3 regions of the Chryseobacterium sp. PvR013 genome follow, and region 1 is predicted to be linked to each of the others. Evidence: riboswitches for the same ligand, from Rfam matches in the RefSeq annotation. Region 1 holds a riboswitch; each other region holds the start of a gene.
The links. A riboswitch is a leader RNA that binds a small molecule or an ion and turns the genes downstream of it on or off. The one in region 1 is predicted to bind thiamine pyrophosphate.

Region 1 (10,741 bases):
AACTAAGAATGTATTTGGGAACGCCGCTTCCGAAACTTCTTTTATCATTGACATCAATTTTCCCATCACCATTGAGGTCTTCCATAATATAGTCTCCAACCATTGTTCCGGTAATGTGTGGTGAATTGTTGATCTCCTCCTGAGTTTTGTAGATTCCGACAATATTGTACCCATACATTTCACCAATAGAACCGCCCACTTTTGTGACAGAGAAATTATTTTCACCCGTAATAATCTGATTCTGTCCGTTTGCCAAGGCCAAAACTTCATTTTTATTGGTTGAAAAATTAAAGCTTCCCGAATAAGTAAAATCGTTGGCAATATTGAAAGTTTTCGAAGAAATCTGTAATTCAAAACCGGAGTTTTTGATCTTTCCTATATTTTGAAGCGATGTACTGAAACCAGACTGCTGTGGAACGGGAACATCAAGTAACAAACCGTCTCTGTTCAGAATATAATAATCTGCAGAAATATTCAGGATATTTTTAAACAGAGAGAAATCAATTCCGAAGTTGTTTGATCTGGACTTTTCCCAGGAAATATTAGGATTGGGAGCCGTTGCCGTTGTATACCCTGGTGTTAGAACACCGCCAAAGTTGTAATTATCAGGATTCATCAGCGAAAGTGCCCCGAAATTAGGAATTTGATTATTTCCGTTGCTTCCAAGACTGTATCTTAGCTTTAAATCCGTTACAATAGTATTTTCAGGAAAGAAATTTTCATTACTGATCGTCCAGCCTGCAGAAAATGCATAGAAATCTCCCCATTTGGAATTCTTCCCGAAACGTGAAGAGCCGTCTCTACGATAAGAAGCCATCAGATTATATTTATTATCAAAGGTGTAATTAACTCTGGTGAAATAAGACAGCAATCTCCATTTGTATTGTGTCAGCGTGTTTTTAAATGAAGTTCCGCCTGCAATATTCCGGATGCTGTTGTCTGGAAATGCGGTAGCTTCGGTTAAAAGCTGAGTATTATCTTCCTGCTGAAAAGACTGTCCGGCAATGGCATCTATTCTATGCTCACCCCATTTTTTATCAAATGAAAGCAGGTTTTCAATCAGATAATTTTTGCGGATATATTCTGTTCTGTTCGCAAAAGTAACATCCGGAGCGGCTGCTCTGTAGGCTCCCACTGTAGAAGGATCGAAGAAATTATATTCGTAGTTGGTGTAATCTCCGCCTACTGAAAGTCTGTATTTCAAGCCTTTCAACAGCTCAAGCTCTGTGAAAATATTTCCGAATGTTTTAAATAAAGTATATTTTCTGTTCGTCATTTCCTGAATCGCAACGGGATTCTCTACCAAAGCACCGTCAGTTGCTGTATTTCCTAAGATTTGTTTGGAAATGGCCAAACTTCCGTCATCATTATAAGGTTTAAAGAAAGGATACATTGCAGTAGCCATCTGCAGTGGATTATAACTTCTCGAATTTTCTGCTGCATTGATGGTTCCCGTTGCATAAGATGGTGTCATCGTTACTCCTATTTTCCATTTATCTGTAAGTTCTGTGGAAAGATTAACGCTGGTGGAAAATTTTTCGTAGTCTGTCCCGATCACCAATCCTTTCTGGTTAAAATAGCTCATGGTAAAAGCATATTTGCTTTTATCGCTTCCTCCCGTAACATTTAATGAAGTCTGGCTTATGGGTGCCGGTTTCATTACAGTATTCAGCCAGTCGGTATCTGTTAATCCAGGCTGCTTTGCCAGGTAAGGGGCGAGATAATCAGGGATTAACTCTCTTAAAGATGCTCCCTTACTTATTCTTGTAGCATTATCATCAGAAATACTTCTGTTGCTGCCCTTGGAAAGATAGTTGTTATCTCTGGCTTCTTTCAGAAAAGTGGCCATATCGTAAGCATTCACCAATTTTACATTATCGCTTCTCATCTGCATTCCGTAATAGGAATCAAAAGAAACAGCCATTCTGCCTTTTTTCCCTTGTTTTGTTTCAATGATAATCACTCCATTGGCTCCTCTGGAACCATAAATGGCTGCGGAGGCGGCATCTTTTAAGATATCAATTTTTGCAATGGAATTAGGATCAATAGCATTCAGATTGGAACCTTCGGTGAGAGGAAGTCCGTCAACAACAATCAAGGGATTCGAACCCGCTGTTAATGTTCCGATACCTCTTACTCTGATAGAAGGTGAACCTCCCGGCGTTGCATTAGCCTGGGTAATCTGAACTCCGGTAGCTTTTCCGGCAATAATATCCCCGAAATTACTGGAGGCAACCCCTTTCATCTGTTTCTCGTCAATAGAAGAGATGGAGCCGGAATTGTTTTTCTTACTCTGTTTTCCATACCCTACCAAAACAACCTCATCAATATTTTTTTCCCTGGATGTTACTGTGTCTTTTATCGGATTTAAATATTCCGCAGACTGTTGAGCATTATTCCTCTGAATTTTTGTAATTGCTCTTGCATTGAGACGAACGGTGACTGTTTTCTGATCTACATTAAAATCCAGACCAACATTTTTCTTCAGATAGTCTAAAGACGATGATAATGACTGATAGTTAACCTGAGATTCATCCACCTGAATATCCTTAAGGTCTGAAACCGAATAAAAGAATTTTACGCCATGTTCTTTTGAAAGTTTTTCAAAGATTTTGATTAAAGGCGTTTTCCGCTGAATGACGGACTGTTGAAAACATTTGTTAGCCTCTGCGTAGGTAAACTGTGGCGCGCACAAAAGACCCAACAACATCATGCTAATTGTTGTTTTTTTCATAGCTTTGCTGAAATTAGTTGTTATTTGACTGATTTATATTCAATGCATCGGTAACCCCAATTACTGGTGCATTATTTTTCTAAAATGATATGATAATCTGATTCTTTTCTAGTATTTAAACTAAATGGAAATCCTATGGTTTTAATAACTTTATTAAGGTCTCCGGTGATATCTCCATCAATAACATTCTCTCTATACTGCTGAGGATAGCTTATCGAGATATTGTACGTCTTCTCCAACTGTGAAATGGCCTGTCCGAATTTCATCTCATTAAAATCAAATGTCCTTACAACATCCTGATCATAGAAATGTTTTTCAGTTCCGTTTTTGTCTGCCAGCCATGTTTCTTTAGGCAAAAGATAAGTGGTGTGACCCTTGTAATCAATTTTCACTTTTCCTTCTTTCAGATAGACTTTTTTATCTTCGGATCTTTGATCAAGCAGGAATTTTGTCCCCAATACTTTTACTCTAAATCCATTGGCATCAATGATAAAGGGCAACGCTTTATTTTTAGCAACACTGAAGAATGCCTTTCCTTTAAAAGAAACATTTCTGGTTTTCTTACCGAAATTATCTGTCAGTATCAATTCACTTTCTGGTTGCAGGGTAATAATACTTCCGTCCGGTAAGGTGAATTCCTTTTGCGTCGTTTCCGTTATGAAAACCATTTGCTGATGAGATGAAGAGCTTAGAGCATTTTCAGTAAAGAACAGAGTCATCACGGTAAATAAGGGCAAAAGAACAGCTGCAGCCCACAAAAACCTTTTTGTCTTGTTTCTGGATCTGATTTTATTTTCAAGTCCGTTCCAGATTCGCTGATCTGCCGAATCCTTCATTTTCCTGTTTTCTTCTTTGACTGATTTCCATTGATTTTCGAAATCCATACGCTCCTATTTGATCTTTATTAGAGAATACGCAGGAAGTGCAAAATCGTCAACCTATATTTTTTTGATTTAACGATTTGTTCATATTGGTTGACATTGAGTTAAAGTTAACTCAAGCCTAACTAATTTAAAGAAATTAGATGATGAAGGAAATTGGAATAGTAAAAGTATAATCTAAAAGAAAAAATTCAAATTCGCTCTCAGAAACTTCAACACCTTATTCACATGTTTCTCAACAGCCGTTTTGGAAATATCATTTTCCTGAGCGATGGTAAAAAGGCTGAGATTCTGGATTTTATTTTTGATGAAAAACTCACGGCTTTTTTCGGGAACCTGTTCCAGGAGATCTTCAATCTTTTTGAGCTGGTCTTCCTGCTGTATTTGTTTTTCTATTTCTGAGTTTTCTTCATCCTGACTTTCCGGGGAACTTTCAAGAGGAACGAAAATCATTTTTCTTTTACGGTAGAAATTGGAGACTTCCTGTTTGGCAGATTTAAAAATAAGCGCTTCAATTTCTGATGGAGAATAGGTTTTGGACAGATATTTCCAGACATGCATAAAAATGTCCTGTACAATTTCTTCAATATCTTCTTCTTCCGAAAGGTATTTGGCCACAAAAAAATACACCCTGTGCTTGTAACCGGAATATATTTCTTTAAAATGATCCATTCTTTAATACGTCTTTGAACTCAAAACTGGTGATACAAAAGTATCTAAAACCTATGGCAATCATATTAAATATATATTAAGTTTAAATCTTTAGCATTCACTCATCGCCGGATTTTCAAAGAAGTATTCTCTGATTATTTCTCAGAAAGAAAAGTCTACATTATCCGCAGAAGGTCTGAAATTGGAATGCATTGCTGCAGTAAAATAGTCACAGAATACCTGATACACTGCCGAACGGGTATCCGTAGCCCGGATTCCCAGCTGTGTATAAACGGTAATGATCTGATGGGATAATTTTTGAACCAGTTCTACTCCATATTGGTGAATCTCGTGTTCTTTATCTTCTGAAATTCCTTTGTGATCACCGAGTATATTTTCTACTTCTCTGGCTATGTTTAAAACTTTTCCCAAATGCTTTTCAACAGATTCTGCAAAACTTTTGAAATTGATTTCAGGACGAATGCCTTCTGCTTCTTCAATAAAATGATAGGCCATTCCCAAATAATTGACCAAGAGCGTCAAATCCGCAAAAACCCGAAACGGAATGCTGTCCAGAATATCATTCGTGAAAAAATGATCGTATACAAAACTGTAGTCTTCGCTTACCATAACATTTTCAATGGTAAAGGAATAGGTACCGCTTGCTTTCATTCCCATAGATTTCCAGTTGGGGATAATTTCAGCATGTTCTTTCGGAATGATGAATGAGCGAATCACCTCATTGCCGTCTTTATCCGTTATAGGTTTCCCGTTTTCTGTAATCCTGGCATTCAGTGTAAAATGGGTCAGATGAGGTGCTCCCGTTGCAAAATTCCATGAACCGCTGATCAGATAGGTATTATCATCCTGCTTTTCTGCGGTGCCGCCAACCATTCCGCTTCCGCCAAAACAGGTTTTGGTATGGGTGAAGAGTAATTGGGCAACTTCGGGTTTACTATTTCTGGAAAAATAGTTGGCTCCGGCACAAAGTGTCAGCATCCAGCCAAAGCTTCCATCAGTTTGCGCCCAGCCAAATAATGCTTTAAGCCCTTCTTCAAAACGATAGCCGAGTCCTCCATATTTTTTGGGAACCCAGATTTTAAGCAATCCTTCTTCGTGAATATGCAGCATCACTTTATCAGAAATTACAGAAGCTCCCTGAAGTTCTTTTCTGATGTCCTTAGTACTGAGCATGAGCTTTGGATTTAATGATTTTTTGCCATTCTATATAACCGGAGATTGCCACTAAAAATAAGAATGATGTTAAAACAGCATAGAGATATAATTCCTTGTGAATCATTAAAGGAATGGAAATAATATTACTGATATTGAGGATCACCCAGTTTTCAATTTTCCGTCTTGCCATCAGCCACATTCCTGCCCAGGCAAAAGCACTTACCAGAGAATCCCAAACAGGAACATCCGAATCGGTAAAATGAGTGAGAAAAGACCAGAATAAGATAAAAGTTCCCAAAACAATTCCTCCGGTAATCCATTTTTCAGTGGTGGTGGTCACGGAGATTTCCATTTCGGATTTCTGTTTCCCGAATTTCCAGTACAACCATCCGTAGATGCTCATAATCAGATAATAAAGATTTAAGGTAAATTCAGCATAAAGCTTTGATGTAAGCATTACGTACAACGTCAGCAGAATACCTGCAATTCCGAAAAGATAGTTGTTGACATTGTTTTTACGGGCCAGTAAAACCTGAATCACTGAAAATAAGACTCCGAACCATTCCGGTAAGGTAATTTGTTTTAAAATGTCCTGCATCATATTAATTGTTAGAAATCAAATGATGAGATGATAAGTAAGCAATCCCTACGCCGGCATTGTCCGGATCAGGTGTGGAAATACATTCCTGGGTATCATCTCAGCCACCGTTATCTGTAGCACCCCATTGTGGAGCAAAGGTGCAGCTTTTTTGTGGAAAAAGAAATACATCGGACTAACTTTTTAACGTATATGACCAGGATTATAAAAGATCTGAGTGTTAAATTATAATTTAGTAGATCATTATGTTTAATTTAAAAATTTATATTATGGACAAACAGAAAGAAATCTCGGTACTTAATGACTTACTTCACATTACAAATGACAGAATGGAAGGCTTCGAAAAAGTAGAAGGAAAAGTCTGGGAAATGTATCCGGATGTAAAGGATGAGTATGATCATATGATTTCACAATCGAAAATCATGAAGAATGAACTTATAAACCTCATCACAGAAAAACAGGGTAATCCGGAAAATTCAACTTCCATTGCAGGAGCCATTCACAGGACATGGATTGATATTAAAAATTCTTTCACCATGGGTAATTTGGTAGAATCTACATTAGGAAATGTAGTGTTTGGGGAAAAAGCAGCTATAGAGGCATATCAAAATGCTATGGACAGTGGAGATCTTAGTGAAAAAGGAATTAAAACCGTCTCAGAACAGCTTCGTAAGCTGAAAGATTCTTATCAGCAGTTTAAAAAAATTGAAGAATACAAAAAGAAAGAAGAATAAAAAACTCCCCTTAAAAAAGAGGAGCGTAATAATCAAGAACAAAATAATATTTAATCATTCAAAAGTATCGAATACATTCTGTTTGTCTTATGATGCAAGTCATATTAACCGTAAATTATCTGACAGCATTTTTCGCCTTTTCGGATTCCTTCAAATGATGTTCAAGTGTCGGAAGGGTCTTCGCTGCGAAAGATTTTAATGAGGCTTCTGTTCCTTCTGATGCCTCTTTTTTGAATGCTTCTACATCTTCTTTGTGATCACTTACCATTAGATCCGTATACTTTTTGTCGAAATCTTTTCCTTTCTTATCTTTCAGATCATTATACATCTTTTGCTTCTCTGCGTCCAAAGTTGTGGGAAGTGTATAGCCATTAGTGGAGGCCCATTTTTTGAGTTCGTCATTCGCTTTGGTATGATCTGTTACCATCATGGAACCCAGAGATTTTACAACAGGATTTTCAGCATTTGTTTCTGCTAGTTTTCCCATCATAACTTCCATCAGTCCTCCAATGGCTGCAGCATCTGCAAATTTTTTGTCCTGATCACTGAGCATACTTTTCTGATCTTTGGTGTCTGACATTTTGGTGGAGTCGCTTACCGTCATCCCGGATTCCGCAGGGGCAGACATTGTTGTACTTTCCTCAGATTGACTCGTTGTTGTCGGTTCGTTTTTTTTGCAGGCCGTTAAAGCAGCTACTGCAAAAATTGTTGCTACAAAATTTTTCATAATAATAAATTTTAAGTGGTGATAGGTGTGAAATCTATGAGACTTCTTTATAATAGCAACAATTTATCGGCCAAATAATATTTTCAGCAAATCATTTATTTTCATAAAATATTATGAATAAACATTTTATAATTATCGAACCAGCCGGAATGTAAGATTAATACGCTCTTTCATAGAAGTTACAGACTTAGCAATCCGATGTTCCCAGTTTTCCTGAAGATCTCCTTTCATAATCAATAATGACCCATGAGGAAGTGGCAGACTATATTTACTTTGATGATGGTCTTTTTTCCTGAAATCAAAGTTTCTGGTCTGCCCCAGACTTACTGATGCAATCACAGGACGCTTTCCGTATCTGCTTTCCTTATCTCTGTGCCAGGCAACAGAATCATTATGATCCCGGTAAAGATTCAGCAATACAGAATTGAACTGATAACCGAATGTTTCTTCTATCCTTTGTTTTAAAGAAAACAATTCAGGGGTCCAGAGGTTATTCTCCACTTCACCATTTCCTAATGGATAATCCGTTTTCGGATCCCCATACCATGCGGTTAAGCGTGGGGTCAGAACCGTTTTATCATACATTTTCTGGGTACGCTGTTTCCAGGGTGCTGTTTCGAGCAGATGATTCTTTAGTTTATCTGCTTCATGCTGACTCAGGAAATGCTCACTGTATTCCAGAAGGTCTTTTGGAAATTCATATAATTCTTCTGAGTCGAACAAGCTGAGCTGAGTCATATTTTTTTTTTAATAGGAGAAAAGCTTATGGTATTTAAGCAAATAAATTTGATACAAATAATATCTGCAAATATATTAAAAATGATACAAAAATAACCAAAATCAAAATGTTCCATTTTTGAATCTAATGATATTTCAACAATAAAAAAGAGACCAAGAATAAACCCGGTCTCCTTTTTTATAATGAATACATACTTATACTGCTTTGCTGTTAAGATTGGTATCAGCCACTTTCGTTAGCAGCTCGTCACATTTTTTCTCTTCTTTTAATGTGCTCAAAAGATTTTTAAGACAATCCTTCTCTTTCAATACTTTTGCAAAGGCTGCTAGTGTACCATATGTGGCAATTTCGTAATGTTCAACTTTTTGTGCCGCAGCAATGATTCCTGCATCTCTTACTGCTCCGGGTTCTGTCTCTTCCAAAATACTTTTTCCTTCATCCAATAATCCCTGCATGGCATCGCATTTCTTTGCCTGGGCTTTTTTTCCTAATGCTTTAAAACACTCTTCGAGTCTTTTAACATGGCCTTCCGTTTCAGTAATGTGCTTGTCAATAGCTGTTTTAAGCTTTTCACTGGTCGCATTTTTCATCATTGCCGGCAGCGCTTTCAACAGTGCTTTTTCAGCCCAATAAATGTCTTTAAGTGAATCTTCAAAAAGATCTTCCAAACCTTTGGCCGCATTTTTTTTGGCCGGTGTTTTTGCAGATGCTTTCGCTGTTGTCTTTCTTTTTGCGGGTGATTTTTTGGTTGCTGTTTTAGTTTCCATAATATAATAATTTAGTGTTTGATTGGTGATGAATCTGCAACTATAAGACCATTTCTGCCTGAAATGCTGAGATGTGGTATCTAAAATCATTGAAAAATTTAGTTATTATAAGACTTATGTTTCTTTATCCACACCTTCGCAGATAACAGGTTGAGAAGGTTTGAAATTGCGATTATTTATATCGGTGCTGCTGTCCTGCAGAATCTGAGGCGGGCTTTGATTCATTGGAAAGCTTCCCTAATTTTTCATAATACTTATGAAACTGATCAAGTTCTTATAATCACGGTTTTTAAATAAATAATAATACAATGTATGAAAACGATACTATAAAAATTATGACCCAAGTCACTTACCCCTTTTATTAGTTAGCTATTATTATAGTATATTTTCCAACATATTTTAGTTTTATTTAAAAATATGGAGAGCCACATAATTATTTATATCGCTTAAAAACAAACTATTTATTTCATCATTTTCTTTTATAACAAATTGTAAACGAAAGATGTATAATAATTAACATATTCAAAAAATTAAGAAATAGAGCATATTCCAAAAACTGAATAAAATCACATCGCTAAGATTTAATACTCAATTCAAAAATAATTATTCATCTTTGCAGCCTTAAATTCAAAAACGCTAGTTTATTTCATGAGCATTACTTTTAAAAAGCGACTTATTATAGCGCTTGTATTACCTACGGCAGCCATATATTATGGACAGAGTACGAAGGATTCTTTAGAGAAATCTAAATCTATTGATGAGGTTATGTTGGTAGGTAGAAACCTTTCCCAAACAGCCAAAGAGAGAAAAACCCCTGTTGCGGTTTCCAACATTAAGGCGGCAGAAATTCAGGAGAAGCTGGGAAACAGAGAATTCCCTGAGATTATGAAGTCTACTCCATCCGTTTATGTAACCAAAGTAGGTGGAGGATTCGGAGACAGCAGAATCAACATGAGAGGTTTTGACGGAGCCAACATTGCGGTCATTATCAACGGACAACCGGTGAATGATATGCAGGGAGGTACGGTGTACTGGTCCAACTGGACCGGGCTGGCTGATATTGCAAGCAATATTCAGATCCAAAGAGGTTTGGGAGCGTCTAAATTCGTGGTCCCTTCTGTAGGAGGAACCATCAATATTGTAACCAAAGCTACCGATTCTGAGCAAAAAGCAATGATTAAAGGAGAAGTTGGAAATGATAACTACTCCAGAATATCAGCAATGTACTCTTCAGGATTAAAAAACAAATGGGGAACAACCGTATTGCTTTCCCGCTGGCAAGGTGACGGATACATCAACGGAACAAAAGGAGAAGGCTACTCATGGTTTTTCTCTACAGGATTTAAGCCTAATGAAAAGCATGCATTCAATTTAATTGCTACCGGAGCACCTCAGGTACACGATACGAGAAGATCTTCTGCAACCGGAGCTAATGTGGCAACGCTGCAGCAGCTTGAAACTTACGGAAGAAGATACAATCCACAAACAGGAATGCTGAACGGTTCTCAATTCAACCTGGCTCCTAACTTCTATCATAAACCTATTGCATCTTTGAACTGGGACTGGACTATGAATGACAACCTGAAGTTATCTACCGTTCTTTATGGTTCATGGGGACGTGGCGGCGGTGGTACCGGATTGAACGGTTCTATCAAAAATGCAGGCGGACAAACCATGAATTTCATGAATTATGGTGCAGGCGGAGACGGTACCATCAACTGGGATATGATTTAT
Region 2 (10,741 bases), 3.0 Mb from region 1:
AGCACCGAAAGCCACCCCTTTAGACATTCTTGTGTGAGAGTCACCACCAATGATGATAGCCCACTCATCTACAGTGATATCATTCAGTACTTTGTGGATTACGTCAGTCATTGCGTGGTATTCACCTTTCGGGTCACGGGCTGTAATCAAACCGAACTCGTTCATGAATCTCATTAGCTTCGGAATATTAGCCTGAGCTTTCTTATCCCAAACAGAAGCGGTGTGACATCCTGACTGGTAAGCACCGTCAACGATTGGCGAAATCACAGTTGCTGCCATGGATTCAAGCTCTTGAGAAGTCATAAGACCTGTCGTATCCTGAGATCCAACGATGTTTACCTGTACACGAACGTCTGAACCAGCGTGTAAAACTTTCCCTGGAGTAGTTCCAACAGCATTTCTATTGAATATTTTTTCTACAGCGGTAAGTCCTTGTCCTTCATGAGAAATTTCTTTTGACGGAGCAAAAACAGCAGGAGCTTCAACTCCTAAAAGCTGAGCTGCAAATGTCTGTAGTTTTTTACCAAATACAATAGCGTAAGATCCACCCGCTTTGATGAATTCCATTTTTTGCGGAGTGAAAGATTTGGTAAGGTCGATCAATTCTTTATCGCCGTTATATAATTTCTTTTCTTTTGTATTAATCGTTAAAACGGTTCCTGTAGCTACTGAATATGCTTCTTCAAGAACAATGTCACCATTTTCGTTACGAATTGGGTTTCCGTTTTCGTCAACTTTCTTTACCCAGTTTTTAAGGTCAACACCAATACCTCCGGTAACGTCTACTGTGGTAAGGAAAATTGGGGAAATACCATTTGTTCCTCCTACAATTGGAGCAATATTTACGAATGGTACATATGGGCTCGCCTGTTTTCCTGTCCAAAGAGCAACGTTATTTACTCCGGACATTCTTGATGAACCTACACCCATTGTTCCTTTTTCAGCGATAAGCATAACGCTTGCATCAGGATGTTGAGCCTGTAAAGCTTTAATCTCTTCCTGAGCCTGAGGAGTAATCATACATTTACCATGAAGTTCACGGTCTGATCTTGAGTGAGCCTGATTACCCGGAGAAAGTAAATCTGTAGAGATATCTCCTTCACCTGCAATAAATGTTACTACTTTAATTTCTTCAGCAACTTCGGGAAGTTTTGTGAAAAACTCTGCTTTCGCGTAGCTTTCAAGAATTTCTTTTGCAATTTCGTTACCGCTATTGAATGCTTCCTTCAGACGGGTAGTGTCTGCTTCGTAAAGGAAGACCTGTGTTTTAAGAACATTAGCCGCTTCTTTAGCAATTGCTGCATCATTTCCTAAAGCAAGGTCTAACAACACTTCGATAGAAGGTCCACCTTTCATATGAGATAATAATTCAAAGGCAAATGCCGGAGAAATTTCTTCTACTAGAGATTCACCTAGAATAATTTCTTTTAAAAATTTTGCTTTTACTCCCGCTGCACTTGTCGTTCCGGGTAGTGTGTTATAAATGAAAAATTGAAGAGAATCTGATCGGTCAGCATTACCTGAATCTTTAATTTGCGTAATAATTTCGCTTAGTAATTCAGCACCATCAATTGGCTTTGGATGAAGCCCCTGGGTTTTTCTTTCTTCAATCTCTTTGATGTAATCCTTATAAATACTCATAATAGAAGGTCTTTCAAAATTAAAGGTAGGCCTGCTTCTTCTTTATCGGTGTGTATAAATACAGTTAATGACATTTTGAGTTCTCGCATTTTGATGCAACATTAACCGAATAAAGTCAGCATAATCTACACTTTTCCAAAAGTTTTTTAAAATTATCAAACAATTCAAAATGTTCCCAAAATTACGAAATTTTACTATTTTATAAGAATGAAATTATTTAGATTCTTTATAAATATGAATTTTATAATATCTATTTTTGGTCGTATTTTTGTAAGCAAATGGAGAATATGAAAAATATCCTGAATGTTTTATGTGTTTTTATTTCGATTTTCGTTTTCTCTCAGGCTCAATCTGTGAAGAAAATTCCTGCGAAGAAAGGAACAAAAAGCACGGTTAAAAAAGCAGTTGCAGCCAATAAAGCTAATGCTGATCTGGTGGTCATCAATAAAGATCTTCCTCTTTTGATTCCTAAGAAGAAAGGGGATCAGTTCGGGTATGTTAACCAGAATGGGAAATTTATTATTCAGCCGGAATATCATATTGCCGTATTTTTTTATGAAGACTGCAATCTTCTGAATTCACCTAATGAAAAGGTCAGAAAATTTGGAACAAAAGAGTATGCGACGGTAGAGAAAAATATGATTTCGTACCGTGTAGACCAATCGGGAAAGAGAGTATATCAGTTCAAAGAAGCAGATTTTGGAAAATGCAAATTCGAAAAATATAAACAACAGTTGTTTCAGGCCTATATTCTCAATGGCTTTTATGGGATTATTGAAAAATCAAAGTTTGTGAATGCCGCTGATTACAGACAATATCAAATCTATCCTCAATATCAGTATCTGTTTATTCTGGAGGGAGATGATGTAGCTAATCCTATGATTGTGGCTTCCAATAATGATAAATTCGGAGTTATTGATGTCAACAATAAGATTGTTATTCCGTTTGAATACTCGAATATTAAAAGAAATTTCAGCTGGAAACTGGGAAAAATGTTTGAAGTAACAAAAGATGGCTCAAATTATTACTACATCGACTCCAACAACAAAACTTACTAGATAATTATAAATGATGAATGATTTATTTGATAACTCCTATTTTTCATCGTATTTTTCCATTGCGTAACCCGCAGCCTAAGACCCTGTATCTCGCACCTCGTAACCCGTTATCCCGAATCTCGAAACCCGAATCCCAATTCATATATTTTTTGTATTTTTGCCGTTGAAATAAAGGGGTGCTTTAACAGGCTGAGATTATACCCAACGAACCTGGAACAGGTAATGCTGTTTAGGGATGTGTCTTTCTAAGACGCTGAATTGTATAATATCTTATCGATCCCCTTTTATTCATTAAATGTCAAAGATTTATAGAATGAAAGGATTATTTTTTTTAGGGCTTAGCGTAAGCTCTGTAGCTTTTATCCAGGCTCAGAATAAAGATTCTCTGAAGGTCAGGGAAATTGAAGCGGTCAACTTTACTAAAAGACTTCCGGTTGCAAAGGAAATCATCAATGTACAGAAAGATTTAGACGGGAAAAATCTGGGACAGGATCTTCCTATCCTTTTAAAAAATCAAACTTCTGTAATCTCCACCTCAGATGCGGGAAACGGAGTGGGATATACTGGTTTTAGAATTCGTGGAGTTTCAGGAAGTGCCATTAATGTAATGATGAATGGTGTTCCGTACAACGATTCTGAAAGCCAGGGAACATTTTTTGTAAACGTTCCGGATTTAACAAGTTCTGCCTCACAGATTGTCATTCAGAGAGGAGTGGGAACTTCCAATAATGGTGTTTCTGCTTTCGGAGCAAGTATCAATGTACTTTCCAAAGATCCGGAAGAGAAGTTTTATTTTAAAACCGACGACAGCTACGGATCATTTAATACCTATAAATATTCAGCTGAAATAGGCTCCGGGAAATTCTGGAACAACCGTCTTTCTGTAATGGGAAGATATACCCATATCCACTCTGACGGATATATCGACAGAGCTTCATCCAATTTACATTCTTATAATTTTACCGCTTTATTTGAAGAGGGAAATACGAAGCTACGTTTAATGGCTTTCGGAGGTAAAGAGAAAACGTATCAGGCTTGGAATGGGATTGATCGTAAAACATGGGAAACAGACCCGAAATTCAATGTTTCGGGAGCAATTTATGATGCCAATTGGGAGAATATTGTAAGTTTCTATGACAATGAAACCGATAATTACAGACAGAATCATTATCAGTTACTTTGGGAGCAAAAATTCAGTGACCGATGGAATCTGGAAACAACTTTTCATTATACCAAAGGAAAAGGATATTACGAAAACTATAAGCAGGGAAATCTTTTTTCAAGATATAATCTGCCTGATATCATTGAAGGTGGACAGACCATAAAATACTCTGATTTTATCAGAAAAAAATGGCTGAATAATGATTTCTATGGTATGGTTTCTACCTTGTACGGAAAGTTTGAAAATCTGGATCTGAACTTTGGGGCTGTTGTGAATCAGTATTACGGAAGGCATTACGGAAATGTTACCGGTGTATTTTTTCCTCAGATTGATGAAAGTGAATACTACAGAAACCGCTCGGTAAAGAATGAAGTGTCTGGTTTTGCAAAAGCATTATTCAGAGTAGATAACTTTGAATTCTTTGGTGATTTACAACTAAGAAAAATTAATTACAATACCAAAATCCTGATGGCAGGTGATGGTGAAGGTGCGGATTTAAGCAAAAACTGGCTGTTCTTTAATCCAAAAGCCGGGGTGAACTACCGAATTGAAGGAGGGAAGGTATTCCTTTCTTATGCTCATGCCCACCGTGAACCGAACAGAGATGACCTGATGGCCAATAATGATGTGAAAGCTGAAAAACTTCATGATATTGAAGCTGGTTTTGAAAAACAGTTCGGAATCGTATCACTTACTGCGAATGTTTACTATATGTATTATGTGAATCAGTTGGTTTTAAACGGAGAATTGAATAACGTAGGAGCATTCATCAGAACAAACTCAGGAAAGAGCTACAGAAGAGGAGTTGAGGTTGGAGCTTTGGCTAAACTATCCAAACAATGGGAAGTTTCCGGGAATGTAACCTTAAGCCAGAACAGGAATCAGGATTTTAATATTCAAAATGGGGATACTCCTAAAAGCCTTGGAAATACACAGATTTCATTTTCTCCGAATGTAATTGCTAATTTGAGCTTGAAATTTAATCCTACAAAAAATTTCCAGTTTGTTGTAATGAACCAGTATGTGGGAAAACAATATCTCGATAATACCGAAGATGCAAACTTACAGCTTAAAGATTATTTTCTGACAGACTTTAATGCGCAATATCAGTTTAAAATTGCCAATAATGAAATCGCTTTAAAACTGTTGGTGAATAACCTGTTCAACAAAAAATATGTGAACAATGGATCTGTATATGAAGGACAGCCCTACTATTTTTCTCAGGCAGGAACAAACTTTATGTTTGGGGTGAGTTGGAAGATTCAATAATCGTGAAAAGGCAAAAAAGGTTTTGAAAACAGATCTGTAGGATCATAAATTTGACCTTTTATTTTTGACTGTTTTACCATTTTCATAACAATTGTTAAGCTTAAAAAAAGAAGTTTAAATAACCGTATTCCTATTTTAATACGGAATAATCAAAGGACTGTTTCGGCAGTCTTTTTTATATCCATTAAATTTTACAAAAAGTCACGAAAAAGTTATAAATTTGCTGCCAAATGAATATTTCAGCATACATTTTAGAATATTTAAAACAATTTGGAACTGCCACGGTTCCAGGCTTCGGGGTGTTTTCACTGAAAAATTCCAAGGCAATTATCAATTCCGAAAACGGAAGCATCCTGCCTCCGGCCAGTCAGATTGAATTTACAATAGACTACGAAATACAGGCTGAAGATCTTACTGCTTTTATTGCAGGACAGAAACAGATGTCCCTGGAAGCTTCAAGAAGTGATCTTAAGATCCAGACTGATTTTTGGAAGAAAAAACTTCAGGCCGAACAGGTTCTTGAAATTCAAAACCTTGGAACAGTTTTCATTGAAGAAGGGCATACCCATTTCAAAGGAAAAAGAATAGAATCCGGACGTCCTGACTTTTACGGACTGGAAGAGATTCGTTTTTCAGATATCAATAACGGGGAAAAGGTAAAAACTTTAGTGAACCGCGAAAAAGATTTTAAATTCAGAAAAACAATTCTCTGGGTTTTCCTTCTGATTATTCCGGTTCTAGGAATTTTATATCTGGCATTTACCCAGCAGGAACTTATTTTTGGAAAAAAATCTTTCAAGAATGTTTCCGTACAGACTTCTACCCATCGAATTGTAAAAGATACAGTAAAGGTGATGGTACATACTCCGCAAACACCCGTTTCAGATTCTTTGAAAAAAGATTCATTAGCAAAACCTGCCGGAAAAGCAAAACAATCTGCCCCGGCCGCTCCAAACAACACTAAGAATAGATGGCAAAAATAAAAAAAGCGTCAGAATCTCTGACCATTATGACCAATATCGTTCTTCCGAACGAAACCAACTCTTTAAGAAACCTTTTCGGTGGTGAACTATTAGCAAAAATGGACCGTTGTGCGTCTATTTCTGCAGCAAGACACTGTGAAAGAAGAGTTGTAACAGCTTCTGTAAACCACGTATCTTTCAATCATCCGATTCCGGAAGGTGGAGTAGTGGTATTGGAATCTAAAGTTTCCAGAGCATTCTCTACTTCCATGGAAGTGTATGTGGATGTATGGTTGGATGATCCGATCAATCAGAAGAAAATTCACACCAATGCCGGTATTTATACCTTTGTTGCTGTAGATGAATTCAACCGCCCGATTCCTATCCCGGAAATGGTTCCGGAAACAGAAGAAGAGAAAGAAAGATTTGCTGCGGCTTTCCGTAGAAAAGAACTTTCATTGATTCTTTCAGGAAGAATGAAGCCTCTGGAATCTGTAGAACTTAAAAAGTTATTCCAGGAACCACAGGAGTCTAAAAAAGACAAAAAGTAAAAACACAAAAAACACAAATGTCTAGCACGAATTTTCACAAATGGTTTGTGCCTGATCAAATGAAAAAAAATAATGAAAATGGATATTTCAGAAAATGATATATCAAAAATTGTTTATGAGGCCGGGTATATAGTTCATAAAGCGTTGGGACCTGGACTTTTGGAAAGTGCTTATGAAGAATGTCTGTTTTATGAATTAAATAAACATGATATTCTTGTAGAAAGACAAAAACCGATGCCATTAATTTATGATGAAATTAAAATGGATGTTGGCTATAGACTTGACTTTTTAATTGAGAAAAAATTTGTGCTGGAGATAAAATCTATAGGATCATTACAGGATATTCATTTAGCACAAATACTTACCTACCTCCGCCTAAGTAATTGTAAACTTGGAATGCTAATTAACTTCAATACACTCCAGTTTAAAAACGGTGTAAAAAGAGTTATCAACGGGATATTATAATTTGTGCTATTTGTGCAACCAATTTGTGCCATTTGTGTTTAAAAAAATGAAAATACTTCTTTTAGATAAAAACCATCCTCTTATTACTGAACAGCTTCTGGCTCAGAATTTTATATTGGAAGAGGATTTTACGTCGTCTTATGATGAGGTTTGTGATAAAATTGAGAATTACGACGGTATTATTATCAGAAGCCGTATTCCTTTAGACAAAAACTTTCTGGAAAAAGGTAAGAATCTGAAGTTTATTGCAAGAGTAGGAGCCGGAATGGAAAATATTGATATTCCTGTTGCCGAAAAACTGGGGATTCAATTGATCAATTCTCCGGAAGGAAACAGAGATTCTGTAGCAGAACATGTAGTAGGAATGCTGCTTGTTATCATGAACCGACTTTTTATAGCTTCTCAGGAAGTGAAAAACGGGATCTGGAAACGTGAAGAAAACAGAGGTGATGAGCTGTTAGGAAAAACAGTCGGATTAATTGGGTATGGAAATATGGGGAAAGCTACGGCTAAAAGACTTTCCGGTTTTGGATGTAAAGTGATTTTCCATGATATACTTCCAGGCCTTTCTGATGAATATGCCTCACAGGTTTCACTGGAAGAACTGAAGCAGTCTGCAGAAGTTGTAAGCTTACATATCCCTTTAACTTCGGAAACGCATTATCTTATTGATGAAACTTTCATTGCAGAAATGAAAAACGACTTCTATTTTGTCAATACAGCAAGAGGAAAGAATTTGAAAACTAAAAGTTTAGTGGAAGCATTGAAGTCTGGGAAAGTAAAAGGTACCTGTCTGGATGTATTGGAGTATGAAAAGTCTTCTTTCGAGAATATTGAGGCCGAAAATGAAGATTTAAAATATCTTCTCGAATCTGAAAAAGCCATTGTAACGCCACATATTGCTGGCTGGACGCATCAGAGCAAAGAAAAGCTGGCTCAGTTTATTGTAGATAAAATTGTTGCTTCACATAGTTAGGCAAAGAAAAATAATAAGATAAAAAGCGAATTTACGAAAAGTGAATTCGCTTTTTTATTTACTATGAACACTTTTTTAATTGTTGTCGCTGTATGACTTTTTGTTGTATTTACAGTGGGAATTAGCAGTAAGAGAAAATTTAAATGTTCACTAGAATATGAATCATTTAAAATGGGAAAGACTGAGGATTAGTCTCTCTGTATAAACTAAGAAGAAATCTACCACTTTATTTTTTATAATAAAATTCCCTAATGATTGAATAATTGTATATATTTATAGTCCAATTCTAAAATATTTATTATAATGAAAAATTTAAGACAAGTTTCAAAAGAGCAATTAAAAAAAGTTTTTGGAGGAACAGGTCCTCAGGCTAACTGTCATTGTAGTCCATCGGGATCAGGAAAACCTGCGATAGATATTATTGCTGATAATGCGGTTGATTGCTTTAATAAATGTGAGGAGTATAGAAATAATTAAAATTTTTCAATTTGCACTTCACAAATGAAACAGTCATTTTTAGGTAAGAGGATATTCTGTATCCTCTTATTCAGTTATTCAGTATTATCATCTCAAAAAATTACTATTATTAATAACAATACCGGGTCGGTTGCTATTAAAAATAATAAGACAGAAGTGATATTAAAAGAAGGGAATAAAAAGGAATTCTCAGGTATAGTAAATAAAATTTCAATTAAAGGGACTCAAGATCTGGATAGATCTTTGACGATATATCTTGAACCTACCGAAAAATTAATATTAACTATAAAGAATAATACAATTGTTTATCAGGGAGATCAAGCCGCTATTAATGAATATCTCAATGAAAAATTAAATGTAGATACATATGGGAAAATGAAGGACTATTTACAGGCAAGTGAAAAAAAGAGTTTGAGTCCTTTAAAAATAAATTCCGAATTATTTCTTACAAACATTTTAAAGAAAGTAAATTTAAAATCTATAATTATTTCTTCAGAAGATACTAATTCTACGAAAAAAATAAAAACTCATATAAAGTATAACTGGCTTTATACCATTTTTTCTTCTGTTATTAGCTTAAAGGATAAAAATTTCAGCAAAGAAGTTATTAACTATTATTATCAGAAATATATTGAATCGGATATTACAGAATTCAGCTGCAATGGAGCATTCCAATATAACGTTATGGAAATATTAATAAAAAATAAAGATATAGTATCTGCTCATTTTCCGATGTATACTATTGTTGAACATTCTGATTCTGATAATATAAATCAGTATCTTCCAAAAACTTGTCAAAAATATTTTTTTTTCAATAAATACCGTTACTTTGAACATATTAATGACCCTCAGAAAGATTATTATGAAAAAGTTCTAAATGAAAAATTTACCGATTAATTAATATACAATGCGAAAGTTTATATTTTATTTATATATTTTTTTATCATCATGTACTTATATAGCTGCACAAAATTATCAGGTCACATATGAAGTGCAATTTAAGCCAGTAAAGGATAAAGATTCATTAGTAAAAGAATATATGGCTCTAAAAATAATTGCTAATCAAAGTATTTTTTATAACCTAAATAAAGAAAAAATTGATTCTCTAGTCAGTAAGTCGGATTATAAAGGAGTATCAGCAATTAAAAATTCTTTTTTAAGAATAAAAGTATTCAAAGACTTTTCAAAAGATTATTTTACTGTAGGTGGTAATTTTAACCAATTCAATTATTGGTATAAAGAAGATAAGATTAATTTTTATGATTTAAAGAAGTATGGTAAATATAAGGGCTATATGGCCAATGAAGCATTCGCCGATTTTGGGAAAAGAGTATGGCACGTTTTATATACCAATGATATTCCAATCAATGATGGTCCTTATGTTTTTTCAGGATTACCCGGTTTAGTTATTAAAGCAGAGTCAGTAGATGGAAATTATACTTTTGAATTAATTGGAATTAAAAAATTAGAGAATCAGCCTGAAATGAATGCTATCAAAGAAAACATAAGAAAAGAGAAACTAAAGAAGAATATTAATGACTTTATAAAAGATCCTGCGGCTCATAATATTAACTTTAAAAATGATTTGGGAGATAGTTTTAGTTATGAATTTAAAGGGATTAAAGACAATAACTATAATGCTACAAATGAATATTTAAATAAAATATTTAATCAATTCAATAACTATCCAGATAAGGACATTCCTGTTATAACATTTTAGAAATTCTGTACTGTTTTATAAATTAGAGGATAAGTTACTATGATTGAGTTGGATTAGGTCAGAACAGGATTAAAGAATCTTAAAACAATTCTTGTCCAAATTTCACTTTTTCTCTCATGAATGTTAAATAATTCATAATATCCACCTCATGTTTATTATTTATTTTGAGTTTTATTAAATTGCCGCTCATTTTGAATCTCATGACGACGCGTAATTTTGTACTTATCTTAACTGTTTTCTTATCAATATTTTCTTGTAAAAAAAAGTCTGAAGCTAAAGATGCTTCGGCTGAAAATACAACCAATCTTCCTAACTATGGAAACGTAGATTTGGGAGATGTCTTCACGAAAGGTGATGGGCAGCTTCTAAACAGACAGACTACGGTAAGTTATATAGATCAGTATTACAAGAAGATATGGGAAGCAGGAGATCTTAGTGGCGGAATTCTTGTTGCCAAAGG
Region 3 (10,741 bases), 3.0 Mb from region 1:
AGAGATACTATATTATTTCTAAAGACCTCATTTTCTCTGGTGGAAATAGAAATTTCAAGGTCTTCATTCCAGATTCTGTAGGCACAAATAAGTTGGAGGAGGTCTTTGTCTTCCATAATAAAATTCGGTTCAATAATTCCTTCAGCCGGTCTGAGCCTGGGAAAGGAAACCGAGAATTTACTTTTCCAATATTGTTTCTGGAGATAATCTATGTGTAACGCGTTGAAAAAACTATCCACTCTCCAGTCTTCAAGTCCAAGAAGAACGCCCAGTCCAATTTTATGGATTCCTGCTCTTCCTATCCTGTCCGGTGTCTCCAACCGAAAATGGAAATTTGATTTTTTTCCTTTCGGGTGATATTCTCTGTAAACATCCTGATGATATGTCTCCTGATACACCAAAACGGAATGCACGCCTTCTTCATGAAGCAGTTTGTATTCTTCTTCCATTAAGGGTTGTACTTCAATGGAAATATTGGAAAAATGAGGTCTTAACTTGCGGACAGCATTCTGAAAGTAAGGAACTCCTACTATTTTATTGGCTTCTCCACTTACCAGCAATACGTGGTTCACACCCATTGATTTCAGAACCGATGCTTCAATCATAAGTTCCGTATCGGAAAGAGTTTTCCTTTTCAGATGATTATCCAGACTGAATCCGCAATAGGTACAGATATTCTGACATTCATTGCTGAGGTACAGCGGTGCATACAGCTGAATGGTTTTTCCAAATCTTTTTTGGGTAAGCATCTGTGTCATTCCTGCCATCAGTTCCAGTTCCTGAGAAGCGGCCGGCGACAGGAGATTCAGGAAATCCTCAAGCGTTTTATTCTTTTTTTGAAGACTGTATCTTACATCAGACAAGCTTACTTTTTCAAGCTTATTCTTTACCTCATCCCATTGGTAGTTTTCAAAAACATCTTTAAAGCTTTTCATGAGTCAGATTTATTCAAATAAAAATGAAGTGAGCGGGCTTGAAGCTTCAGCATGGTTGGCGATTGCTCCCAATCCTGATTCAAACGCTCTTCTTCCGGCAATCACACCTTCTTTAAAAGCAACAGCCATATTCAATGGATTTCCTGCAACGGCAATGGCTGTATTCACCAAAACAGCATCTGCTCCCATTTCCATTGCTTTTGCAGCATCGGATGGTGCCCCGATTCCCGCATCTACTACTACAGGAACATTACTTTGGCTGATAATAATTTCCAAAAAGTCTTGTGTTCTTAATCCTTTATTCGTTCCAATTGGTGCTCCCAAAGGCATTACCACGGCCGTTCCTGCATCTTCAAGGCGTTTGCACAAAACAGGATCAGCGTGAATGTAAGGCATTACTACAAATCCCAGTTTAGCCAGTTCTTCAGTGGCATATAGGGTTTCAATAGGATCTGGTAGCAAGTATTTTGGATCCGGATGAATTTCCAGTTTCACCCAGTTGGTTTCCAGTGCTTCCCGGGCTAACTGTGCGGCTAATACTGCTTCTTTTGCCGTTCTTGCTCCTGAAGTATTAGGCAGAAGATGAACATTGGTTTCTCTTAAAGAATCAAGCAGGTTATCTTCATGGGACCGGGCATCAATTCTTTTCAAAGCCATAGTCACCATATCGGTTTCTGATGCAATGACAGACTGCACCATATCTGTGAGACTTCCGAACTTTCCTGTTCCTAAAAACAGTCTTGATTCAAAAATTCTTCCTGCTATTTCTAATTTCTGATTGTTCATATCATTACTTTGTTTAGTTCTTTAATAATGGTAGGCTGCTTGGTAATAAGCCCTGAAACGGAAACACCATAAATTCCGATCTTCTGTAACGGTAAAATATCTTCAAGGGTAACACTTCCGATGGCAAATATTTTGGGAATATCTATTGATTTTTCTCTTAATCCATCAATGATATTCTGATACCCTTTAAACCCAAGAACAGGGCTCAGCTTTTCTTTAGTGGTGGTAAATTTCAATGGTCCCAAACCAATATAATCACAGGATTCTTTAATTCTTTGAATGACATCTGAAAGCGTATTCGCTGTTCCTCCAATGATTTTATTTTCACCTAAAATCAGTCTTGCTTTTTCGATAGAGCTGTCATTTAATCCCAAATGCACACCATCAGCATCTATTTCTTTTACCAGCTGTACATGGTCATTGATGATACAAACTGCATGATATTCTGAACAAAGCTGTTTTGATATTTCACAGAGACTGATCAATTCATTTTCCGGAGCATTTTTCCATCGAACCTGAACCCATTGGATTCCATTGTCCAAGGCTTTTCGGATATGAAGCTCCTGTTCCTGTTTTGTATTTCCCTGTGATATGTATTGTAATTTTTCCATATTTTCTATGAATGCGTTCCCAGTAAAGTGGGATTGCTTTTTAAAAATTTTTCAATGTATGATTTCCCATTCCGGCAGGCCGTTTCCCTATTTTCACCTTTGGCGAGCTCTGCTGCGATGGCAGAAGATAAAACACAGCCGGAACCATGTTTAGGAAAATATGCTGTACTTTTTTCCCGCGGAAGTAAAAGAGTTTCTTTTTCATTTTCAACTAACACATCCGTTCCTAAATGATCTTCTCTATGGCCACCTTTAATCAGTAATGCACATTGATGAGTATCCGGTAAAAGATTATTTTCCTTTAAAACACTGTATTCGTTATAATTGGGAGTTATTAAACTAAGTTTATTAACCGTATTCTTTAATTGAGGAAGTGTTTCAAGATCAAAAAAAGTAAATTGGGAAGTACTTTTCAGAACAGGATCCCAAACGATTTTTACTTCAGAATTGCTTTCTTTAACTGTTTCTACAATCTTACTTAGAAATTCTGCATCTTTTACAATTCCGATTTTCACTGCTGAAACCGGATAATTTTCCATCAACACCTGAATCGCTTCTGTGATTTCTTTTACAGGACGCCATTCCAGACTCAGGCATTGGGAAGCGGTTTGTAATGTCAATGCTGTACACACTCCCAGTCCCATCACCCTTAATTGTTCAAAGGTTTTACTGTCTGATAGCAAACCTGCTCCTCCGCTAGGGTCGAAACCCGCAATACTTATGACATAAGGACGTTCCTGCATTCTTTGAATACTTTTAAAGGTTCTTCACTTTCCCAGATGGCCCCTAACAAAGCTGCTCCATCGGCATCTGTTTCGAAAACTTCGTGGATATTATTCTGGTCAATTCCACCAAGAGCGATCAATTTTACATCCGGATTGTTCCGCTGTGCTATTTCATGCTTAATAGTAGAATCAAGTCCATAGCCCTTTTTGGATATACTTGGAAAGAAAGGGCTTATGAAAGCATAATCCCATTCTTTGTCCAAAGTATTGTATGTTGTAATATCGTGCACTGAAGTTGAAATGATATTTTCTTCTGCAAAAGGCTTGTATACTTCTTCCTTCCGATCAATCTCCCTGAAATGAAACCTTGAAATGTTATATTCTTTCCCCAGATCGAAATGAGTATGCAATACCAGCTGTGAATGAAAAATGTCATCAATTTGGCTGATAAACTCAATCATTTCATCTCGAGTAATCCATGGTTTACGGATATGAAGAAGGTCTAGTCCTTCCTGAAACATCTGATTAATAAAACCTGTTTCGTTCGGGACAATCAATTCAGGAGTAATAACGAGAATCATATATAAATTTCTTTCCCTTTTTCAATGAATTCCTGAGACTTATCCAGCATTCCTTTTTCTGCAGACTCACGGATTTCCTGAGTAATTTTCATCGAGCAGAATTTCGGTCCGCACATAGAACAGAAATGGGCAATTTTTGCTCCTTCTGCCGGAAGTGTTTCATCATGATAAGCTCTTGCCGTCTCTGGATCTAATGAAAGATTAAACTGATCTTCCCATCTGAATTCAAATCTGGCTTTACTTAATGCATTGTCTCTGTACTGTGCTCCCGGATGACCTTTTGCTAAGTCTGCCGCATGGGCTGCCAGTTTATAAGTAATTACCCCAACTTTTACATCATCTTTATTCGGAAGGCCTAAATGTTCTTTTGGTGTTACATAACAAAGCATCGCACAGCCAAACCAACCGATCATCGCCGCCCCGATTCCTGAGGTAATATGATCATAACCTGGTGCAATATCCGTCGTTAAAGGACCTAAAGTATAAAATGGAGCTTCATGGCATTCTTCCAGCTGTTTTTCCATGTTTTCTTTGATCATATGCATCGGAACGTGGCCCGGGCCTTCGATCATTACCTGTACATTATGTTTCCATGCAATTTTTGTCAGTTCACCTAAAGTTTCCAGTTCTGCAAACTGAGCGGCATCATTGGCATCTGCAATGGATCCGGGACGAAGACCGTCTCCCAGAGAGAAAGCTACATCATATTTCTTCATGATCTCGCAGATCTCCTCAAAATGAGTATACAAAAAGCTTTCTTTATGATGGAACAAACACCATTTCGCCATGATTGATCCTCCTCTGGAAACAATTCCGGTTACTCTTTTAGCGGTTAAATGGATGTATCTTAACAGAACACCAGCATGAATAGTGAAATAAGAAACGCCCTGCTCTGCCTGTTCAATCAGAGTATCTCTGAAAATTTCCCATGTCAGATCTTCCGGAACACCTTTTACTTTCTCCAATGCCTGATAAATAGGAACGGTACCAATTGGAACCGGACTGTTTCTGATGATCCACTCTCTTGTTTCGTGAATATTTTTTCCGGTTGAAAGATCCATAATAGTATCTCCTCCCCATCTGCAGGCCCAAACCGCTTTTTCTACTTCTTCTTCAATGCTGGATGAAACAGCACTGTTTCCGATATTGGCATTGATTTTCACCAGAAAATTTCTTCCAATGATCATCGGTTCACTTTCAGGGTGATTGATATTATTAGGAATAATTGCTCTTCCGGCAGCAATTTCGTCTCTTACAAACTCCGGAGTAATTTTACTTTTCGGAGTATTTGCTCCAAAGCTGTGTCCCGGATGCTGAAAAGCCATTTCTTTTGATACGGAATCAAGCTGTTCAATTCTTTGATTTTCTCTGATCGCTACGTATTCCATTTCCGGAGTAATGATTCCCTGTTTTGCATAATAAAGCTGGGTAACTTCTTTTCCTTCCTGCGCCACTTTAGGTTTATGGTCATAGGAAAACCTCAGTTCATCAAGACGTGGGTCTGCTAAACGGGCTTTTCCGTATTCTGAGGTAATTCCTTCCAGAATATTCACGTCATTTCTATCCAGAATCCATTGTTCTCTGATTCTCGGAAGTCCTTTTTGAATGTCAATAACTGCATTTTCGTCAGTATAAGGTCCTGAAGTGTCGTAAATGGTTACTGGAGCATTATGTTCAAAGCCGCCATTGCTAAGTTTGGTTGGGCTAAGCTGTATTTCACGCATTGCTACATTGATAGGATGTAATGTTCCTTCAACATAGATTTTCTTTGAGTTCGGAAATGGCGAACATGTAATGGAGTGAGCCATAAGTATTGGTATTAAATATGAGAATTAACCGCCTTGAGTGGCAGTAATGATTAAAACTGAATCGTTATTGTTAAGGATGGTTTCCGCCCAGACTGACAGGGGAATAATGCGATTGTTGAGGGCTACAGCAATACCCTTTTTCTTTCCGGGTAGCTCAATAGCCAGTAATGCTTCCAGGTTTTCAGGAAGTACATCAAATGTTTTTCGGGTGTGGTTGATTATAAGTTCCATTCCTAATAATTTTAAATATACTTTAGGAATGGCCATTATTGTACAATAGAATGTACAGCAAAAGTCATCTACTTTTCCCTACGCTGGTATGATCCAGATCAGGTTCAAAGGGTAAAGTCTCAGTCTGTTGATACAGACACCCCTAAAGTTGGGAACGAAGTTAGACATTATTTTGAAATAAGCAAAATTGATTTTTGCTTATAATGAAAAAAGACCATCTCGGTTTTGAGACAGTCTTCATTTTTATTTTAAATAGTTCTTTAGTAAAAAAGCTTCAAGCTTCCATCAGAATTATATTGATTAGTCCAATTTGATTGGCTCAGAAAAAATTCGGAACTATAAGGTTTATATTCTTTTGAGATCATTCTTTGAGGATTATTTTTTGATAATGACAAATAGAAATAATCTTCAAAAATACCTAAATTCTTAAATGGATTTTGTGCAGCATCGAAGTTATCAAATGTAATTTCATTCGTAATATAAGCATCAATATTATTATGCTTTTCAGTTTTAGTTGCCTTTTCTAAATTTCCTGAATTATTATAAATAAACTTTTCTACGTAGGTCAAAATATAATCTTGAGGGTCAGTCGGATCGTAGGGAACATTAGGATATTCAGTTAAAATCTCAATTAATTTTCCTGAAGTATCATAAGTATAGGTCAAATACTTATCCATATATGAATTATTAACCTGTGGAATAACTACTTTAACAACTCTACCTTGATTATCAAATTCAAATTTCCTTTCATTCAACTGAGCATTAAATGATGGATCTGAGCTATAACTTCCTACAACAGCTGTATTTCCCGTATAAGATATTTTAGTATAAATCAGATTTGTAAATCGGTCCGGAGCCCCCGAAGCTCCTGTAGACTTCAAAATTCCTCCTGTTTTTTTACTAATTCTTCCCTGAGCATCATATTCAAACATATAATTTTGTTCCAATCCATTAAAGACAGGTGACAAAACAGGATAATTCCACGATATTTTACTAGTATTTTTATTAATCGTCTGTTGCGAATGATCAACCGGCAATTCATCATTGTCTGAACAAGATGCCATAACCAGCAATGTGGCTAATAAAAGTGATTTGAATTTCATGGTATAGTTGTTATGATATGCTTATTCTTCACAAGCTCTCCAGATCGCATCATTTTGCGGCACCGGAGCTGTAATTTCAATATTTTCTTTGGTAACGGGATGAATAAATTCCAGCTTTCTTGCATGAAGATTAATTCCTCCATCCGGGTTGGAACGTGAAGCTCCATATTTCAGATCGCCTTTGATCGGAATTCCTGTTTTAGATAATTGTGCTCTGATCTGATGATGTCTTCCTGTTTCAAGGTCAATTTCAAGCAACAAATAATTGTCTAATGTTTTGATCACATGATAAGTCAGAATGGCTTCTTTTGCACCTTCAGTAGCTTTCGGAAAAACAATGGCTTTATTGTTTTTTTCGTTTTTCTTCAGGTAATGGACCAATCTTTGGCTTTGTGGGATCATTTCTTTTCCTACAACCGCCCAATAGGTCTTTTTCACTTCACGGTTTTTCACCATTTGCGTAAGACGGGAAAGCGCTTTGGAGGTTTTTGCATAGATTACCAGCCCGGATGTAGGACGGTCTATACGATGAACCAAGCCGAGAAAAACATTTCCCGGCTTAGCATCTCTTATTTTTATAAAGTTCTTGATGGATTCTAATAGTGATTCATCTCCGGTTTTGTCACCCTGTACAAGCTGACCTACCTTTTTATTAATCACCAGAAGATGGTTATCTTCATATATAATCTGCTCCTTCATATTTCTTCCGTCTATCTTCTTCTATTGGATAATGAAAGGATAATTCCTGCCAGAAGTCCTACTGTTTTTAGTGCAGAAAGTTTTGAATCTTCCGGAATGAATGCTCCCAATACACAGATGGCAGCGGCAGCATACATAGCATAGACAAAGTTTTTGTTAGTAAGCAATGGCGCCTGAATAAAGAAGCTGGCTCCTATCAGAACATAAAAAACTTTTCTTGAAAGTAAATGATTGATTTCCGGAGAAAATAAATTAAACCATCCTACAGCAAGGCAAATCAAAGCTGCGATAGATAATATTCCCTGGATAGATTGTTGTTGATTCTGCATGGATTAATAACTTTCGTTTTCGTTGGGAAACTCTACATTCTTCACATCTTTTACATATTGAGAAACGGCTCCTGTAATTTCTGTGTAAAGGTCAAGATATCTTCTTAAGAATTTCGGGCTGAATCCCTTGTTCATTCCTACCATATCATGATATACCAAAACCTGTCCGTCACAATCTGCTCCGGCACCGATTCCGATGGTAGGGATAGAAATGCTTTCTGTAACTTTTTTCGCCAATTCTGCAGGTATTTTTTCCAATACGACAGAAAAACAGCCTAATTCTTCCAAAAGCTGTGCATCCGCAATCAGTTTTTCAGCTTCCGCCTCTTCTTTAGCTCTTACTTTATACGTTCCGAATTTATAAATGGACTGTGGTGTTAGCCCCAAATGTCCCATTACCGGAATTCCGGCATTGATAATTTTTTTAATAGACTTGGAAATTTCCTTTCCGCCTTCAATTTTCACAGCATGTGCTCCACCTTCCTTCATCATTCTTACCGCAGATTCCAATGCTTTTTCAGGATTACTCTGATAAGTTCCGAAAGGTAAATCTGCTACCACCAAAGCTCTGTCGGTTCCTCTTACCACACTTTGGGCATGATAGATCATTTGATCCAGCGTAATAGGCAATGTAGTTTCAAAACCAGCCATTACATTCGCTGCAGAGTCTCCAATTAAAATAGCATCTACTCCACCTGCATCTACCATCTTTGCCGTGGTAAAATCATAGGCTGTAAGCATTGTTATTTTTTCCTTGTCGAATTTCATCTTACGCAAGGTTTCAGTCGTAACTTTTTTAATTTCAGAGTGAACAGACATAATTTATCTATTTTTAAAAGTTAAAAAGTCGGCCTTCAGCCGACTTAAGTTTTTGTATGATTTATAAAACTACGTGACCGAGTTTCATGAGTTTGTCGTGGTTTAAGATCTTGATATTTCTTCCGTCCACTTCAATCAGACTATCCTGTTTGAATTCTGAGATGAGACGGATGGCACTTTCTGTAGCGGTACCGATAATATTGGCAATTTCTTCCCTTGTTAATGAGATTTTGATAAAACCTTCAGGATCTACCCCCAGTTTCTGCTCCAGAAGCAGCAGAATTTCTGCCAGTCTTTCTCTTACCGTTTTCTGGGCAAGGAAAGTAATGGTATTGGACGATTCTCCTAATTCGTAAGAAATTTTTTGAAGCATTACGAAAGACAGCTGTGGGTCTACTTCCAAAAGATACATAAAGATATCCGCTGGTAAGAAAACACATTCAATATCTGTCATTGCTTCTGCTTTGGCCTGGAAATTTTCCCCGCAAAGCAAAGAACGATAGCCGATGATATCCCCTTCTTTGATAAATCTTAAAATTTGATCCTTCCCGAATGCTCCTGATTTTGAAAGTTTGGCAGCCCCTTTTTCCAGAACATATACTCCTTTTGGAGTTTCACCATCCTCGAAAATGGTATCATGTTTCTGAAAACTCAGTTTCTTTTTGCCATTAATGTATTTTTCAAAATCTGCGCTAGAAAGTCTTTCTTTAAATGATTTATCATTAAAAACTCTGGCGAACCTCTCTTCAATTGCTATCTGTTGTTCCTGCGGCATTTTATATGATATTTATCACAAAAATAGAACTTTTTAACACGATAAACAAAAAAATTTGTTATAATTTTGTAGTTCAATATTTTATGGGGTGAGCGAGAACTGTTTTCATTGTGGTCAAGGGATAGAAAAAGAGAGAATTTTATTTAATGAAAAGACTTTCTGTTGTAATGGATGTAAGTCTGTTTACGAAATTCTAAATTTAAATAATTTAAGCAATTTCTATGAGCTTAATAAAGGAGCGGGAATTCGTCCGAATGATGAAAATTCTACTCAATTTGACTATCTGGATACGCCGGAAATCTTTGAAAAAGTTACTGATTTTTCTGAAGGAAGCACCAGTCTTGTTACATTCAAAATCCCTGTAATTCATTGCTCTTCCTGTATCTGGCTATTGGAAAGTCTTCATACTTTAAATACCCACATCAAATATTCGCAGGTCAACTTTACAAGGAAGACCTTACAGATCTCATTCAATCATAACGATCTGAAATTAAGCGAACTCGCTAAATTTTTAACCAATCTGGGATATAAACCAGTGATCAGCCTTGAAACTGCTGATAAAAATGAAGATCATCTCGACAAATCTTTATTAGTAAAATTTGCCATTGCAGCCTTTGCTTTCGGTAACGGAATGTTCCTTGCCTTTCCTGAATATATCGGAGGGGAAGATTATTGGATGGAACACTATAAAGGTTTATTCAGAACTTTAATATTCCTTCTGGCAACCCCTGTGGTCTTCTACTCAGCTTCAGATTATTACAAATCTGCATGGTATGGTTTAAAAAACAAGATCGTCAACATTGATGTTCCGATTGTTTTAGGAATTTTTGTTCTTTACGGAAGAAGTATTTATGAAGTGGTAACAGATTATGGCCCAGGATATTTCGATACCCTTTGCGGACTTTTATTCTTCATGCTTCTCGGGAAAATTTTCCAGAAAAGAACGTACAATGCTCTTTCCTATGACAGAGATTACAAATCTTTCTATCCGATTGCCGTAACGAAAGTTGATTTCGAAGGAAAACAGGATAATATCTTACTGTCTGAAATAAAAGTGGGTGATAGAATTCTGGTTAGAAATCAGGAAATCATCCCTGTTGACGGAATTTTGATCAACGGAGAAGGAAATATTGATAACAGTTTCATCACCGGAGAAAGCGAAAGCATCAGTAAACAACCCGGAGATAAAATTTTCGCGGGAGGGAAACAGATCGGATCTTCTTTAGAGCTTGAAGTGATTAAAAACGTAGACCAAAGTTATTTAACCCAGCTTTGGAATAAAGAAGCATTTAAAAAACACGAAACAGGACTTGACACGTTAACAAATAACGTCAGTAAA

Region 2: another riboswitch for thiamine pyrophosphate. It lies ahead of JOE44_RS18640 (outer membrane beta-barrel protein); the one in region 1 lies ahead of pnuC (nicotinamide riboside transporter PnuC).
Region 3: another riboswitch for thiamine pyrophosphate. It lies ahead of thiS (sulfur carrier protein ThiS); the one in region 1 lies ahead of pnuC (nicotinamide riboside transporter PnuC).

The regions. Positions count from the first base shown of each region.
Region 1 covers NZ_JAFIBT010000001.1:1,075,958-1,086,698, forward strand. The annotation lists gene JOE44_RS04990 (SusC/RagA family TonB-linked outer membrane protein) at 1-2,734, opposite strand, end outside; gene JOE44_RS04995 (FecR family protein) at 2,806-3,618, opposite strand; gene JOE44_RS05000 (sigma-70 family RNA polymerase sigma factor) at 3,793-4,287, opposite strand; gene JOE44_RS05005 (hypothetical protein) at 4,429-5,460, opposite strand; gene pnuC (nicotinamide riboside transporter PnuC) at 5,447-6,043, opposite strand; TPP riboswitch at 6,069-6,177, opposite strand; gene JOE44_RS05015 (PA2169 family four-helix-bundle protein) at 6,310-6,774, shown strand; gene JOE44_RS05020 (DUF4142 domain-containing protein) at 6,890-7,501, opposite strand; gene JOE44_RS05025 (alpha-ketoglutarate-dependent dioxygenase AlkB) at 7,634-8,239, opposite strand; gene JOE44_RS05030 (ferritin-like domain-containing protein) at 8,435-9,007, opposite strand; gene JOE44_RS05035 (TonB-dependent receptor plug domain-containing protein) at 9,656-10,741, shown strand, end outside.
Region 2 covers NZ_JAFIBT010000001.1:4,083,009-4,093,749, forward strand. The annotation lists gene JOE44_RS18630 (bifunctional aconitate hydratase 2/2-methylisocitrate dehydratase) at 1-1,641, opposite strand, end outside; gene JOE44_RS18635 (WG repeat-containing protein) at 1,929-2,699, shown strand; TPP riboswitch at 2,863-2,952, shown strand; gene JOE44_RS18640 (outer membrane beta-barrel protein) at 3,013-5,130, shown strand; gene JOE44_RS18645 (hypothetical protein) at 5,361-6,113, shown strand; gene JOE44_RS18650 (acyl-CoA thioesterase) at 6,101-6,643, shown strand; gene JOE44_RS18655 (GxxExxY protein) at 6,722-7,108, shown strand; gene JOE44_RS18660 (2-hydroxyacid dehydrogenase) at 7,155-8,084, shown strand; gene JOE44_RS18665 (hypothetical protein) at 8,388-8,561, shown strand; gene JOE44_RS18670 (hypothetical protein) at 8,586-9,458, shown strand; gene JOE44_RS18675 (GLPGLI family protein) at 9,469-10,281, shown strand; gene JOE44_RS18680 (serine hydrolase domain-containing protein) at 10,482-10,741, shown strand, end outside.
Region 3 covers NZ_JAFIBT010000001.1:4,059,344-4,070,084, reverse strand. The annotation lists gene thiH (2-iminoacetate synthase ThiH) at 1-935, opposite strand, end outside; gene JOE44_RS18580 (thiazole synthase) at 945-1,721, opposite strand; gene JOE44_RS18575 (thiamine phosphate synthase) at 1,718-2,332, opposite strand; gene JOE44_RS18570 (hydroxymethylpyrimidine/phosphomethylpyrimidine kinase) at 2,338-3,075, opposite strand; gene JOE44_RS18565 (thiamine phosphate synthase) at 3,051-3,638, opposite strand; gene thiC (phosphomethylpyrimidine synthase ThiC) at 3,635-5,446, opposite strand; gene thiS (sulfur carrier protein ThiS) at 5,471-5,677, opposite strand; TPP riboswitch at 5,736-5,831, opposite strand; gene JOE44_RS18550 (hypothetical protein) at 5,938-6,780, opposite strand; gene JOE44_RS18545 (RluA family pseudouridine synthase) at 6,802-7,479, opposite strand; gene JOE44_RS18540 (hypothetical protein) at 7,491-7,808, opposite strand; gene panB (3-methyl-2-oxobutanoate hydroxymethyltransferase) at 7,812-8,627, opposite strand; gene JOE44_RS18530 (Crp/Fnr family transcriptional regulator) at 8,689-9,402, opposite strand; gene JOE44_RS18525 (heavy metal translocating P-type ATPase metal-binding domain-containing protein) at 9,491-10,741, shown strand, end outside.